Regions from separate parts of the Amycolatopsis sp. NPDC004772 genome, predicted to be linked through region 3. Evidence: riboswitches for the same ligand, from Rfam matches in the RefSeq annotation. Region 3 holds a riboswitch; each other region holds the start of a gene.

Region 1 (5,070 bases), on a different contig from region 3:
CGCCGCGACCGGTGCCCAGGGCGGTGCCGCCGTACAGCGCGAACGGGACGTCGCTGCCCAGGCCGGCGGCGAGCTCGGCCAGCTCGTCACGGGTGACGTCGAGTCCCCACAGCGAGGCGAGCCCGACCAGCGTCGCCGCCGCGTCGGCGCTGCCGCCCGCCATGCCGCCGGCGACCGGGATGCCCTTGCGCAGCACCACCCGGACCTTCGGCTCGCCGGTGCGCCCGACGTGCGCGGCGAGCGCCTCGACGGCCCGCCAGGCCAGGTTTTCGGGGCCGGTCGGGACCGAGCCCTCCCCCTCGCCGTAGACCTCGATGCCGGGCTCTTCGGTGACCGCGACGGTCACCTCGTCGGTCAGCGACAGCGCCTGGAACACGGTGACCAGCTCGTGGTAACCGTCTTCGCGCAGGTCGTCGACCGAAAGGTGCAGGTTGACCTTGGCCGGGACCCGGACGGTGACTGGGGGCGGAACTACGGCGAGCACCCGACCAGCCTACGTGCCCGCCCGAACGCCCCAATGTGGCGTTGGGTGCGTTGGACGCACCGAACGCCACATTGGGTGCGTCACATGCACCCAACGCCACATTGGGGCGCTTGGGGCGGGGGGTCAGGCGGCCGCGACACCCTGCGGGCCGCGCGCGGTGTGCGTCACGTGCCCGCCGCGCTCGGCGACCCAGGCCAGCGCCGCGTCGGCGCGCTCGCCGCGGACACCGAGGCGGAACCGGCCGACCGGCGTGTCACCGATGCGGGTCAGGCCGCCGCCGATGGTGGCGAACTCGACGTCGAAGCGGCCCGCGGCCTCGGGCAGCAGCGCGCCCACCGACGCGAAACCGACCAGCACGACGTCGGCCGAGCGGTCGTAGCGCGCCGCCTGCGAGCGGGTGGTCTCGATGGCCGGCAGCAGCGCCTGGGCGGTGCGGCTGGCCGGGTTCGAGATCAGGTCGAGCACCGTGCCGCGCTCGACGACCGTGCCGTCCTCCAGCACCGCGACGTCGTCGCAGACCCGGCGGACCACGCCCGCGTCCGGCGTCGTGACGACGATCGTGGTGCCCAGCTCGGAGCGCGCCCGGTCGAGGACGGCGAGCACCGCGCCGGCCTCCTCCGGGTCGACGCCGGCGGTCGGGTCGTCGGCGAGCAGCACGGCCGGGGCCGCCGCCAGCGCCTTCGCGACCGCGACGCGGCGGAGCTGCCCGGCGGACAGCTCACCGGGCCGCTGCGTGGCGCGCTGGGTCAGGCCGACGAGGTCGAGCAGCGAGCCGACCCGGCTGCGGCGCTGCGGGCCGTCGACGCCGAGCTGCTCGAGCGGGGAAGCGATGTTGCCGGCGATGGTGCGCTCGGCGATCAGCTCCGGTTTCGTGGAAACGACGCCGAGCTGACGGCGGATTTCGCGGAGGCGGCGGCCGTCGAGGGTGCCGGTGTTGAGGCCGTCGAGGCGGACGACACCGCGGTCCGGGCGCTCCTGCAGGGCGATGCACCGGGCGAGGACGGACTTGCCCGACCCGGCGGGACCGACCACGCCGAACAGCGAGCCGGCCTGGACGTCGACGCTCACGTCCCGCAGCGCGACGACGGAGTTTCCGTTGGTGGCAAAGGTTTTGGACAGGTTTTCGACGGTGATCACGAAGGCTCCAGAAAACGGGGTGCAGGCAGCGCGCAGCACCCGGCCGCAAGCGAGTTCCGTCCTGTTCGGACGGTGCGTGAAGAAGAGGTGGACCGGCTCGGACTAGCTCAGCGGGAGCGTCGACACGCGGTCACGGAGCGGCGGCCTTCGTCGACAACGCGACGCCTGGTCAGGAGCAGGGGGCGGGCTACCCTCTTCATCGAAAACGGCCTCCATCGGTCCTGGCGGTAGCACCTGCCCTGTGGAGGGTGGTTGCTGCGACTTCGGCGAGCCAGGTCTCTCAGTCGCTCGGGATGGACGTACTGAGTAAAACCGATCCCGAGGAGCGAAAGCAAGCCCGTTGGCCCAGATCACACGAGTGGAGGTGTCCGAATCGCGGGATCACGGGCTGGGCGGGCGTATTTTCACGCCTCCACTGTGGAGTCGCTAACGCGCGGCGGCGATGCGGGCGAAGTCGTGCACATCCAGCTGCTCGCCACGGGTCTTGGGGTCGATCCCGGCCGCCGTCAGGAGTTCGCCGGCGCGCTCGGCCGAGCCCGCCCAGCCCGCGAGCGCGGCCCGGAGCGTCTTCCTGCGTTGTGAGAATGCGGCGTCCACCAGGCCGAAGAGGACGTCCCGGTCGTCGGACGCCGTCGCGTCGGCCCGCTCGAAGGCGACGAGCGCGGAATCGACGTTCGGCACCGGCCAGAACACCGAGCGTGGCACGGCGGCGACCTTGCGTGCGGGGCCGTACCAGGCGAGCTTGACGCTGGGCACGCCGTAGATCCGGCTGCCGGGGCCGGCGGCCATCCGGTCGGCGACCTCGGTCTGCACCATGACGAGGCCGCTCCGGAGGGAGGGCACCTCAGCCAGCAGGTGCAGCACGACGGGCACGGCGACGTTGTAGGGCAGGTTCGCGACGAGAGCGGTCGGCTCGCCCAGTTCTTCGCGGGTGACGCGCAGGGCGTCCGCCCCGACGACGGTGAGGTTTCCGGCCGCTTCCGGGCCCCGCTCGGCCACCGTCTCGGGCAGCCGCTCGGCGAGCTTGGGATCGATCTCGACGGCGACCACCCGGGCGCCGGTGGCGAGCAGCCCGAGGGTCAGCGACCCGAGCCCGGGCCCGACCTCGAGGACGACGTCGCCCTCGCCGACGTTCGCCAGCTCGACGATCCGCCGGACGGTGTTGGGGTCGTGCACGAAGTTCTGCCCGAGCTTCTTGGTCGGCCGCACGTCGAGTTCGGCCGCCAGCGCACGGATTTCGGCCGGTCCCAGCAGTTCAACCACCGGACGAGCCTACTTGAACCCGGATCCGGCGTGATCAGCGGCGGATCCCGCGTGATCAGAGGCGCATCTCGCGTGATTGGAGGCGGATCTCGCGTGATTGAGCGCGGATCTCGCGTGATTGAGGGGCGACACGCGGAACGGCCCCCGTCCGGTGGACGGGGGCCGTTCCGAAGGGGGGCTCAGGCCTTCTTGCCGCAGACCGGCCAGGCGCTGTAGCCGCCGCGGGCGTCGCGGACCTTCTCCGCGACCGCGATCTGCTGCTCGCGCGAAGCCTGGTTCGGCAGGTTCGCGTACTGGTCGCCGCCGTAGGCGTCCCACGTGCGCTTGTCGAACTGGAGGCCGCCGTAGTAGCCGTTGCCGGTGTTGATGGCCCAGTTGCCGCCCGACTCGCACTGCGCGATGCGGTCCCACGCGGAGCCGTCGCCGATCGCCGGGGTCGGGGCTTCCTTGGTGCCGACGTGGACGATCTTCGGCTTCGGCTGGGTGATGACCTTCTCGGAGATGCTCTCCCGGCCGACCTCTTTGCCGTTCTTCTGCGTGACCTTGTAGGTCACTTCCTTCTGGCCCGGCGTGCCGGGGTCCTCGACCTGCGTCTTGCCCTTGGCGAGGTTCGGGTCGTCGACGCGCTGCTCGGGCGGGTCGATGCTCTCCTTCTGGACGACCGTCGAGACGCCGGTGCGGCTGATGTGCACCTCGGCGCCGTCGGTCAGCTTGACGTCCAGGCCGCCCTCGGCCTGGTCCTCCGGGCCCAGGGTGAGCTTGTACTCGCCCAGGAACTCCTTCGTCGTCACGGCCGTGGTCTTGACCTGCTTCGGCGCGTTCCCGCCGTCGTACAGGGTGATGTTCTTGAGCGTCTTGATCTCGACGGTCGCGCCCTGCAGCGGCAGCTCGCCGCTCTTCGGCATCGACATCCAGGTGCCGGCCTTGTCCATCTCGGTCATCCCGAGCTGGCTCAGCGCGTCGCCGAGGTGGGTCGCGCGGACCCAGGAGGTGCGCTCGGCGCCGTCGACGATCAGCTTCAGCTGGCGGCCGCGCTCGAGCTTGATGACGCCGCCGTCGCCGACCTCCGCCTGCGGGGAGGGCGAGAGCGAGTCGTGCTCGCCGACGGACAGGCCCGCGTCCTCGAGCACCTCGCCGACGGTGCCGCCGAAGGAGTGCACGGTCTGCTGGTGGCCGTCGACGTCGACGGTGATGCTCTTGTTCATCGCCAGCGCGGCCGCGCCGCCGCCGGCGACGGAGATCATGACGCTGAGGACGGCGCCCTTGAGGAACCGGCGCTTCCAGACCTTGGTCGTCTGGCGGAGGCCCTCGTCCAGAGCCGCACGGCGCGCTTCGGGGGAAGCGGTGCGGTCCTCCTCGAGGCCGTCCGGGATGACGATCGGCGGCAGGTACGTCGTCTCGGCGTTGATGAGGCGGATCAGTTCGTCGACGTCGACGTCGATCTCGGCCATCATCGCGTCGGCATCGGGGCCGAGCGCGGCGAGGATGTCCTGCTGCGTGATGTTCGGGTCGTCGGAGAAGTCGAGCTGGCCGTACGCGGTGTCCTCGAAATGACTGCGTTCGAGGACGGCGGAGCGCGCTCCAGCCTGTCTGCTACCTGTCACCGGGGATCGTTCCCTTTCACGAGACGACGGTCGGGGGCGCCGTCTCTACGACTGGGCGTGACGATCGGCAACTGCTGAGCGCAGGTCCGACCGGCACGATCACGGGACAGTAACGGGTCGCGGCGGGTTGCGCAAACACCCCCCGGAGTGTCGTGATCTGGGTCACTCCATCAGGTGGACGAGCCGGAAACCCTGTTGTCGCAATGCGTTCACCCCGGGGTGACGCTGGGGAGTCGGTAGACCCGCTCGGCGGTGGTCCGGACCGCTTCGGCGACTTCGTGGACAGCTTCGCCCCTGAGCGCCGCGAGGTGACGGACGGTGTAAGCGGCGCCGAACGGCTCGTTCGGCCGCCCACGGAACGGGTGGGGGGTCAGAAACGGCGCGTCGGTCTCGACGAGGTACTGCCCCGGCGGGCAGAGCCGGGCCGCCTCGTGGAGCCCCTTCGCGTTCTTGAACGTCACCGTGCCCGCGAAGGAAAGGACAAAGCCCGCGTCGACGCACTTGCGGGCCATTTCCGCGTCCCCCGAAAAACAATGGAAAATTACGGCATTCGGCGCACCCTCTTCGGCCAGGATGCGCAAC
Region 2 (5,070 bases), on a different contig from region 3:
CTGGACGCCGCCGCGCGCCTGGCCGGGCGCGCCATCGGCGTCGATCCCTCCCTCGAGATGCTGACGCTGTGCCAGGAGCGCTGCGGCGGCCGCGCCGAGCTGCGCGAAGGGTCGGCGGCGCACACCGGCGAGCCCGACGGGTCCGTCGACGCCGTCCTGAGCGTGAACAACGTCATGCTGTGGGAAGACCGCGCGGCCGGGTTCGCCGAGCTGTTCCGGGTGCTGCGCCCGGGCGGGCGGCTGCTGCTGTCCGCGCACGAAAAGTGGCTGCCCGTGAGCAGGCACGTCCTGGCCGACGAAGCCACCGCCGCGGGGTTCGCCGACCTGCAGACCTGGACCTGGGAGCCGCCGGGGTTCGCCGCGCTCGCCGCCCAGCTGCGCGCGGTCAAGCCGGCCTAGCGGGTGTCCGTGCGGATCGGGTGGCCCTCGGGCACCTCGACCAGCACGATGCGCGTGCCGTCCGGATCGGCGATCCAGGCCTCGTCGAGGCCCCACGGCTCACGCCGGGCGTCGCGCACCGGTGCCAGCCCCTTCGCCTCGAGCTCGGCCAGGGTGCCGGCGAGGTCCCGGACCTGCAGCCAGAGCACCAGATCGGGGGACGCGCCCGTCTCGCCCGCGCCGGAGACCTCCAGGGAGCCGTGGCCGAGGAAGAACACGGTGCCGCCCGGGAACTCCCGCTCCACGGCCAGGCCGAGGGTGTCGCGGTAGAACGCCGTGGAAGCGGCGGCGTCCCGCGGGCGGATCAGCAGCCGGCTCTTCAGGATCTCCATCCGACCATCCCTACCGGACGGGCTCAGGCGGCCGCAATCGCCGCGATGCCGGACAGCACGATCACCGAGCCGGCCAGCCGCCGCACGGCGTCCCGCTCGCCCAGGACCAGCCACGCGGCGAGGCCGCCGAGCACGATGCTCAGCTCCCGGGCGGGTGCGACCAGGCTGACCGGCGCCATGGTCAGGGCGAACAGCACGAGGATGTAGGCGACCGGCGACAGCAGCCCGACGAGCAGCACCTCCCGGCGGTGCTCGCGCCAGACGCGGCCGACCTCGGCACGCCCGGCCAGCGCGCCGGGCACGAGCAGGACGCTCTGCAGGACCGAGCCGAGGCCGAAATAGACGACCGGCGGCACGCCGAGGCCGGTCACCGAGTGCGCGTCCCAGAGCGTGTAGCCGGCGATGACGGCGCCGGTCAGCAGGCCGTAGAAGATCCCCGCTTTGACCGCTTGCGGGTCACCCGCCTTGCGGCCGGTGCTGATCACCAGGACGCCGGCGATCACCAGGAACGCGCCGAGCAGGCCGAGCGGACCGGGCCGTTCGCCGAGCACGAGGACGGCGGCCAGCACCGACAGCAGCGGCCCGGTGCCCCGCGCGACGGGGTAGACGACGGACAGGTCCCCCACGCGGTACCCGCGTTGCAGGACGATGCCGTAGGCGATGTGCAGCACGGAGGTGACGACGGCGGCGAGCAGCCAGCTCCACTGTGGACGGCCGGCTCCGACGACGAGCTGGACGACCGTGATCGGCAGCAGCGCGACGGCGCCGACGGTGTAGTAGAGCCAGACGAACTGGGTGCCGCCGGAGGAAATCCGCTTCGCGGCGAGGTTCCAGGCGGCGTGCACGACGGCCGCGACGAGGACTAGGGACAGGGCGGTGGCGTTCATCGGACCCCTTCGGTTTTTCGCGCGCGCGAAACCGGGTCCTCCAGGCTTTTGCCCCGTCAGATGAACGACCGGCCGTCCGGGCCCGCCGATGGTGCCGCTCGGACCAGACCCACCGGTCCTGGTTGGGTCGAGCTGGGAGCGCGGACCGGCGACGGAACCCTAGGCACTACCGCCGTCCACCGTACTCCCGGCTCCGGACGCCCGCGGCCCGGCTGTTAGAGTGGTCGCTCGCTGCCCGTGCGGCATTCCGTCATGGAGGAAACCCGGTTCCACCGGGGCCACTTCAGCGCGGCGGCGATCTCACCGAGTGAAACAGGAGTTGCCCTATGGCCAACATCAAGTCGCAGATCAAGCGCATCACGACGAACGAGAAGGCGCGTCAGCGCAACCAGGCGATCCGGTCCTCGGTGAAGACCGCGATCCGCAAGGTCCGCGAAGCCGCCGAGGCCGGCGACAAGGCCAAGGCCGTCGAGCTGCAGCGCGACGCCGCCCAGAAGCTGGACAAGGCCGTCTCGAAGGGCGTCATCCACGCCAACCAGGCCGCCAACAAGAAGTCGGCGCTCGCGAAGCGCGTCAACGCGCTCTGAGCTGGTTGATTTCTGGGAAGGCCCCGGCTTCGGCCGGGGCCTTCTTCGTGTCCGTGGTGGGGCCGGCACCGACCGGCCGCGGCGCCCCGGGACGGCAGCGCCGCGGCTCGCGGCGTCAGCGGTCGCCCTTGGCCGCCGCCACCTCGAGGACCGCTCGTTCCAGCGCGTAGTTCGGGTCCGCCGCCACGCCCTTGACCTCGGCGTTCAGCCGCGCGACCACGCGCATCGCCGTCGCCAGGCCGTCGGGGTTCCAGCCGCGGGACTGGCCCTGCGCCTTGCGGATCTTCCACGGCGGCATGCCGAGTTCGCCCGCCAGCTGGTTCGGGTTGCCCCGGCCCGCGCCGGAGACCCGGGCGATCGTGCGGACCGCGTCGGCCAGAGCGTCCGCGACCAGGACGTGCGGGACGCCCAGCTGCATCGCCCACCGCAGCGACTCCAGCGCCGCCGAGCGGTCACCGCTGACGGCCTTCTCCGCGACTGCGAACCCGGTGACGTCGGCGCGGCCGCGGTGGTAGCGGCGGACCGCGTCGGCGTCGACGGCCCCGCCGGTGTCCGCGACCAGCTGCGTCGCCGCCGAGGAGAGTTCCCGCAGGTCGGAGCCCACGGCGTCGAGGAGGGCGGCCACCCCCGCCGGGTCGATCTTGCCGCCCACCCGGCGCACCTCGTGGCGCACGAACTGCTCCCGCTCGGCCGGCTTGGTCAGCTTCGGGCACTCGGTGACCTCAGCACCGGCCTTCTTCAGCGCGGCCGGGAGCGACTTGCCGGCCTTGCTGCGGCCGCCGCCGGTGTGCACGACAACGAGCACGACCCCGTCCGCCGGGTCCTTCAGGTAGCTCGCGACGGCGTCGGCCAGCTCCTGCGAGATGTCCTGCGCCGACTCCAGGACGATCACCCGGCCCTCGCTGAACAGCGACGGGCTGACCAGTTCGGCCAGCTCGGGCGCTGTGAGATCGGACACCCGGACGCGGGTCAGCTCCGCGGTCGGGTCCGTCGCGCGGGCGGCGGCGAGCGTCTCGCGGACGGCCCGCTCGATCAGCAGTTCTTCCTCCCCCAGCACCAGCTGCAGCGGGGCCGGGGCGGTGGCTTGCGCGGTCACCCGGGAATCCTCTCACTTGCGCTCCGGTGCCCCCGCTCCGGTGATGTCGGGCGGCCACCGTGGCACGGCGCGAGCGCGATGTCGTACGGTGTAGCCGAGGCAGCCCGCCCCGGACGATCCGGCGTGCGTGGCACCGACAACCGAATACCGCTCATCCAGAGGGGCAGAGGGAACGGCCCGACGAAGCCCCGGCAACCGGCGTACAGCCCGTCATCCCGCGATCGCGGGGTAGCTGACGACCACGGTGCCAATTCCGGCCCGCTTCGGCGGGGCAGATGAGGAAAGGAACCTCGCGATGACCGCCACCCTCGGCACGACCTCCACCACGAAGACCCCGGATCTCGGTCCCGCCGTCGAACTGGTGTCGAAGGAAGAGGGCCACCGGCAGCCGCTGGCCCCGGAGTTCGTCTCCGCCGAAGACTTCTCGCCGCTCGAGGTCGCCTACGACTTCGGCCGCGTCCGCCGCGAAGACATCGAGGCCGGCCCCAAGAACATCTGGCGCTACAAGAAGCTCCTTCCGGTTCCGTCCAACGTCGAAGAGATCCCGAACACCGAGCCGGGCGCGACGCGGCTGGTCCGCGCCGACCGCCTCGCCAAGGCGCTCGGCCTCAAGCGCGTGTGGGTCAAGGACGACACCGGCAACCCGACGCACTCGTTCAAGGACCGCGTCGTCGCCGTCGCGCTGGCCGCGGCCCGCGAGTTCGGGTTCGAGGTGCTCGCGTGTCCGTCGACCGGCAACCTGGCCAACGCGACGGCCGCCGCCGCGGCCCGCGCCGGCTGGCGGTCGGTCGTGCTGATCCCGAAGACCCTCGAGCGCGCCAAGATCCTCACCACCGCGGTGTACGACGGTGACCTCCTCGCCATCGACGGCAACTACGACGACGTCAACCGCCTCGCCACCGAGCTCGCCGGCGAGCACCCGAAGTGGGCGTTCGTCAACGTGAACGTCCGGCCGTACTACTCGGAAGGCTCGAAGACGCTGGCCTTCGAGGTCGCCGAGCAGCTCGGCTGGCGCATCCCGCCGCAGATCGTCGTCCCGATCGCCTCCGGTTCGCAGTTGACCAAGGTGGACAAGGGTTTCCGTGAGCTGGGTCAGCTCGGCCTCGTGGACGCCAGCCCGTACAAGGTGTTCGGCGCGCAGGCCACCGGCTGCTCGCCGGTGTCGGCCGCGTTCCGCGAAGGCCACGACGTGGTCCAGCCGGTGAAGCCGGACACCATCGCCCGTTCGCTGGCGATCGGCAACCCGGCCGACGGCCCGTACGTGCTCGACATCGTCAACCGCACCGGCGGCGCGATCGAGGACGTCTCCGACGAAGAGGTCGTCGAAGGCATCCGCCTGCTCGCCCGCACCGAAGGCATCTTCACCGAGACGGCGGGCGGGGTCACCGTCGCCACGGCGAAGAAGCTGGTCGAGACGGGCAAGCTGGACCCGGACGCCGAGACGGTCCTGCTGATCACCGGCGACGGCCTCAAGACCCTCGACGCGATCGAGAACCACGTCGGCCCCAAGGCCACCCTGCCGCCCTCGGCCGCGGCCGTGAACGAGGCCCTCGGCTACTGAGCTCCGGCCGGGGCGGGCAGTCGGCCTGCCCCGGCACTCAGCGTCGCGGCGGGCCGCGCGGCTCGCCACGGCGGACTATTGCCGTTCCGGTGACCACCGCGGTGTCGCCGTCCTCGTCGGTGCGAGTGACTCGCGCGCCGAGCGCCACCAAGGTGTCCATTGTGGACTT
Region 3 (5,070 bases):
ACTCCCCATCGGGTCAGCCTATCCGGGGCTTCGGCCGCAGCAGGGCGGCGAAGGCGGCGGCGAGCAGGATGGCCGCGGACCCCAGCACGCCCGCCATGTCCGCCGAAAGCACCACGGCGACCAGCGCGAACGCCGCCGCCGTGAGCAGGACGAACCGGCTGCGCTCGTACGCGGCGAGCAGCAGCAGGCCGAGCGTGGCCAGGAGCGGGCCGCGCAGGGTGTCGTCGAGCCGGAACTGCCACGATCCGACCAGGTCGAGCAGGGGGACGGCGAGCAGCGCGGCGACCGTGCCGAGGACGAACCGGGCGGTGCGGACGGGCCGCAGCGCGAGCGCGTACCAGATGGCCGTGCCGGTGACGACCACGCCGAGCGCGATCAGCCACGCGATCTCGGTCGGCAGGCCCGGGCCCAGGGCGTAGAACTCGTCCTGGGTCAGGAACTGCAGGCGAGGGGATGCCGGCGTGGCCGGCCGGAGCAGGAGGTTCGCGGCCTCGGCTTGGGCCCGGCTGCGGCGCGCCAGCAACTGCGCCGCCGCCAGGCCGATCTCCGCGAACCCCAGCAGTGCCAGCGGAAACCAGAAACGCGGCCCTCTCCCCATCGGCCCAGGCTAGCGCTCAGCAGAACGGCGGCAGCTCGCGCGGGTCGCCCACCGGGGCCCAGCGGCCGTCCACCTTCGCGTACTCCCAGCGGGCTCCGCGGGCGACGATCTGGCGCAGCGCCAGCAGCACGCGGTCGACGTGTTCCTCGGTGCTGCCGAGGCCGAGGCTGACGCGGACCGCCTGCTGCCCCTCGCCGCCGGTGACGCCGATCAGGCGCTTGGCCGCGATGTGGGCGCAGAAGGCGCCGTCGCGGACGCCGATGCCGTACTCGGCGGACAGGACCGCGGCGAGCCAGCCGGGGTCGAAGCCGTCGACGACGAAGCTGACCGTGCCGACCCGGTCGACCGGCGCGTCGAACAGCCGCAGCTCGGCGCAGCCGGGGATGCTCTCGAGGCCCTTGCGCAGCCGGGCGAGCAGGGCCTGCTCGTGGTCTTCGATCGCGGCCCAGTTTTCGCCGAGGGTCTCGCACGCGACGCCGAGCGCGTACACGCCGACGGTGTTGGGCGAGCCGGCTTCGTGGCGCTCCGGGCCGGTGTTCCAGACGACGGCGTCTTCGGTGACGAGCTTGGTCGCACCGCCGCCGGCGAGGTACGGGCGGGCCGCGCGCAGCCAGTCGGCACGGCCGATCAGCGCGCCCGCACCGAAGGGCGCGTACAACTTGTGGCCGGACAACGCGACGTAGTCGACGTCGAGTTCCTTGAGCGAAATCCGGCGGTGCGGGGCCAGCTGGGCGGCGTCGAGAGCGATGCGAGCGCCGTGTTTGCGCGCCACGGCGGCGATTTCCGCCACCGGGAGCAGTTCACCGGTCACATTGGACGCCCCGGTGACGACGACCAGCCGCGGGCCCTGCGGGGCTTCGGCGAGTGCTTCGTCCACAGCGGACACCGCGGCGAGGCGGGTGCGCGGCGTCGGGATCCGCCGGACGTTCGGTCCCTGCCACGGCAGGAGCGCGGCGTGGTGCTCGGTGTCGAACACGATCACCGTGGTGTGCCGGGGAAGGCTGCGGGCGAGGAGGTTGAAGGCGTCGGTGGTGTTGCGGGTGAAGACGACGGTGTCGGTCCGCCGCGCGTCGACGAAGCGGCGCAGGACGTCGCGGGTGCGCTCGTAGAGCTTGGTGGAGACCTGCGACGCGAAGCCGGCGCCGCGGTGGACGCTGGCGTACCAGGGCAGGAACTCGTCGACCTTCGCGCGGACGGCGTCGAGGCAGGGGGCGCTCGCGGCGTGGTCGAGGTTGGCGTAGCCGATGTCCCCGCCGGTGACCAGCGGGACCCGCAGCGACGCCCCGGCGACAGCGGGAACGGCGGGGGCTTCGAGCTGGGTGCGGTCGATGGCGAGAGTCATCGGGGTGCCTCCTCGGCGATCCGGGGGACCCCGGCGAGGGGCCCGCGCTTGCCCGTCGCACGGCGCGACCGGCCCGGTCTTCACCCGGGGCACCCCACCGCGGTAGGAGGGTTGCCGGCCAGCAAGCCGGGGCTTCGCGCTGGCACTCATGACCTGGTTCGAAGGTAACCGAGAGCGCGTCCGGGCGCCAACCCCCGTCGCACATTCTGAGACGCCGGTCACAGAGCGTGCTCAGCGGCCGGATTCGCCCTTCCAGCGGGCCAGGCGGCCGGCCCGGTCGACGGCGCGCAGCCGGCGTTCGACCGCGTCGCGGACCGCGCTCGTCGTGACGACCAGGAGCTGGTCGTTCTCCTGCAGCCGGCTGGTCTTCTGCGGGGTGAACCCGGCGCCGTCGCGGACGACCAGGCTGATCGTCGCGCCGACCGGCAGGCGCAGCTCGGACAGGTACACGCCGTGCATCTTCGACCCCGGCTGGATCCGGACCTGCAGCAGTTCGGCGCCGAGCTCGTCCAGCGGCGCGGAGTCGACCTCTATTTCGTGCGCTTCGGACTTCTTGGCCAGCCCGAGCGTGCGGGCGAGCGGGCCGAGCGTCGCCCCCTGGACCAGCGTCAGCACGATGACCAGCACGAACACCGCGTCGACCAGCCGTTGCGCGCCCGGCAGGCCCTGCGACAGCGGGATCATGGCGAGCACGATCGGCACCGCGCCGCGCAGCCCGGCCCACGACAGGAACACCTGTTCCCGCCACGGCAGGCGGAACGGCAGCATCGACAGCACCACCGAGACCGGCCGCGCCAGCAGCAGCACGACCGCGCCCGCGACCAGGCCCGGCACGATCGCGTCGAGCAGCCGGCCCGGCGAGGCGAACAGCCCGAGCAGTACGAACAGGCCGATCTGGGCCAGCCAGCCCAGGCCTTCGGCGAACGAGAGCGTGTCCGACCGGTGCGGCAGCCGCGAATTGCCGAGCACCAGCGCGGCGACGTAGGTGGCGAGCAGCCCGGACGCGTGCAGCAGCTGCCCGGACGAGTAGGCGACGACGCACACCGCGACCGTGGCCAGCGGGTAGAGGCCGGTCGCCGGCAGCGCGGCCCGGCGCAGCGCGATCCCGCCGAGCCAGCCGAAGGCGAGGCCGATGACCAGGCCGGCCGTCAGCTCGTAGACCACCAGCAGCGGCAGCGTCCAGTCCACAGTGGTGCCTTCGGCCAGCACCACGACGGCGATGTAGGCCGGTGCGTCGTTGATGCCCGACTCGAGTTCGAGCGCGCCGGTGAGCCGTTTGCCGATCCCGGCCGTGCGCAGCACCGAGAACACCGCGGCCGCGTCGGTCGAGGCGAGCACCGCGCCCCACAGCAGCGCGAGCCGCCAGTCGAGGCCCAGCAGCCAGTGCAGGGCCGCGCCGGTGGCCGCAATGCTGACCACAACGGCCACTGTGGACAGTGCGATCCCCCGGCCCAGCGCGGGTTTCACCGCCGACCACCGGGTGGTCAGCCCGCCTTCGGCGAGGATCATGACGAGGGCGGCGAGGCCGAGCGACTGGGTCAGGCCGGGGTTGTCGAACCGGATGCCGAAGCCGGCTTCCCCCAGCAGGACGCCGATCCCCAGGTACAGCAGCAGCGAGGGCAGGCCCAGCCGGATCGACACGCGCACGGCCAGCACGGACGCGAGGAGGACGACGCCGCCGACGCCGAGCAGCACGGGAAGCTGGTCCATGCCCGCCTCCTCCCGAGTGCCGTGGGGCCCTCAGAATAGTGAGGCGCGTGGGTTAACTCGTTCGTGTACCGCTGCCCAGCGCCGGACACCCGGTGTGTTAAGGCGCCGCACCACCACCGAGCGCGTCGAGATCGACACCGAGCGCGGCGAACGGCTCCCCCGCCGCCGGCAGCACCTTGACCGCGCGGTGGCCGTCCCGGGCCACCCAGCCGGCGTCGACCGCCCGCTCGAGCAGCGCGGCGGGCAGGGCGCCGGCGAGGTGGTCGCGGCGCTCCGTCCAATCCAGACAGTCCCGCAGCAGCGGCCGCCGCCCGGCCGCCACGGGGACGCCGAGAGCCGCCAGGACGTCGCGGCCGCGCGGGGTCAGCGCCAGCCCGGCGGCGGTGTCGACCAGGCCGGTGGCGAGCATGCCCTCGCGGAGGGCGACGCCGAGCTCGCCGGCGAGATGGTCGTAGCAAGTCCGGGCGAAGCCGAGCCGTCGTGCGCGCAGAGAAGATTTGAGGCTGGTCACGGGCCGGTGTTCGGCGTGCTGGGCCAGGTGCTCGATCAGCTCGGCGACGCGCGGGTCGGCGATCCGGACGTAGCTGGCCCGCCCCTGCTTGACGCGGGCGACGAAGCCGGCACCGGCCAGCCGGCTGACGTGCTCGCTGGCCGTCGAAAGCGCGATCCCGGCGGCCTTCGCGAGCTCGCCGACGGTCCAGGCCCGCCCGTCCAGCAGCACGAGGCACATGGTGGCCCGGCTCGGGTCGGCGAGCACCGCGGCCACCTCGGCCAGCGCGATCGTCTCCATGCCCCCACGCTACGGCCCCGACCCTTCGGCCCCGGCCGAACCTTCGCGTACCCAGCCGGACGACACGCGTGTCGTCCGGTCAGAGGGCCTTGAGGAACTTGGCGGCCAGCTGGACGGCCGGGCCGGAGTCGTTCGACTTTTCGAGGACCACGGCGAAGGCGGTGCTGCCGCGGTACCCGACGAACCAGCCCGTGGCGTTCGAGCCGTCGCCGAACTGGGCCGTGCCCGTCTTGCCGAAGACGTTGCCCGCCGACGCCGCCGCGCGGCCGGTGCCGCTGGTCACCACCGCGTGCATCATCTTCCGCACCTCCCCGAGCACTGACGAAGGCGGCGGGGAGTAGCCCTTGACGACCGAGGTCTCCAGGTCGTGCCACAGCCGGGGCGTGATCGCCTTGCCCGTCGCGACCGTGGCCGCCATCAGCGTGCCGCCGAGGGCGCTGGCCTGGATGCGGCCCTGGCCGAACCCGTCCTCGACCTGCTCGTCCTTGCTCGCCGCGGGCTCGACCTTGCCCAGCTCGGTCTTGATCCCGGGGATGTCGTAGTCGGCGTTGAGGCCCAGTTCGTCGGCCGCCTTCTTCAGCCCGTCCGCGGGCAGGGCGAGCGCGAGCTGGCCGAACGTCGTGTTGCAGG

Evidence for each region. Region 3 has a riboswitch for S-adenosylmethionine ahead of ACWEF6_RS26885 (aminotransferase class V-fold PLP-dependent enzyme). Riboswitches for the same ligand answer to the same signal wherever they lie in the genome.
Region 1: it holds a riboswitch for S-adenosylmethionine, as region 3 does, so the genes downstream of both, ACWEF6_RS36055 (methionine ABC transporter ATP-binding protein) here and ACWEF6_RS26885 (aminotransferase class V-fold PLP-dependent enzyme) in region 3, are expected to answer to the same signal.
Region 2: it holds a riboswitch for S-adenosylmethionine, as region 3 does, so the genes downstream of both, thrC (threonine synthase) here and ACWEF6_RS26885 (aminotransferase class V-fold PLP-dependent enzyme) in region 3, are expected to answer to the same signal.

The regions. Positions count from the first base shown of each region.
Region 1 covers NZ_JBSGBK010000093.1:4,712-9,781, forward strand. The annotation lists gene ACWEF6_RS36050 (4-(cytidine 5'-diphospho)-2-C-methyl-D-erythritol kinase) at 1-484, opposite strand, end outside; gene ACWEF6_RS36055 (methionine ABC transporter ATP-binding protein) at 608-1,621, opposite strand; SAM riboswitch class I at 1,831-1,921, opposite strand; gene rsmA (16S rRNA (adenine(1518)-N(6)/adenine(1519)-N(6))-dimethyltransferase RsmA) at 2,048-2,884, opposite strand; gene ACWEF6_RS36065 (transglycosylase family protein) at 3,064-4,488, opposite strand; gene ACWEF6_RS36070 (TatD family hydrolase) at 4,698-5,070, opposite strand, start outside.
Region 2 covers NZ_JBSGBK010000017.1:14,313-19,382, forward strand. The annotation lists gene ACWEF6_RS13635 (class I SAM-dependent methyltransferase) at 1-399, shown strand, start outside; gene ACWEF6_RS13640 (VOC family protein) at 396-770, opposite strand; gene ACWEF6_RS13645 (DMT family transporter) at 794-1,657, opposite strand; gene rpsT (30S ribosomal protein S20) at 1,984-2,244, shown strand; gene holA (DNA polymerase III subunit delta) at 2,360-3,340, opposite strand; SAM riboswitch class I at 3,489-3,622, shown strand; gene thrC (threonine synthase) at 3,636-4,901, shown strand; gene ACWEF6_RS13665 (ComEC/Rec2 family competence protein) at 4,939-5,070, opposite strand, start outside.
Region 3 covers NZ_JBSGBK010000051.1:7,541-12,610, reverse strand. The annotation lists gene ACWEF6_RS26895 (hypothetical protein) at 1-9, opposite strand, end outside; gene ACWEF6_RS26890 (hypothetical protein) at 14-598, opposite strand; gene ACWEF6_RS26885 (aminotransferase class V-fold PLP-dependent enzyme) at 615-1,940, opposite strand; SAM riboswitch class IV at 1,980-2,094, opposite strand; gene ACWEF6_RS26880 (potassium/proton antiporter) at 2,172-3,650, opposite strand; gene ACWEF6_RS26875 (ArsR/SmtB family transcription factor) at 3,748-4,440, opposite strand; gene ACWEF6_RS26870 (penicillin-binding transpeptidase domain-containing protein) at 4,520-5,070, opposite strand, start outside.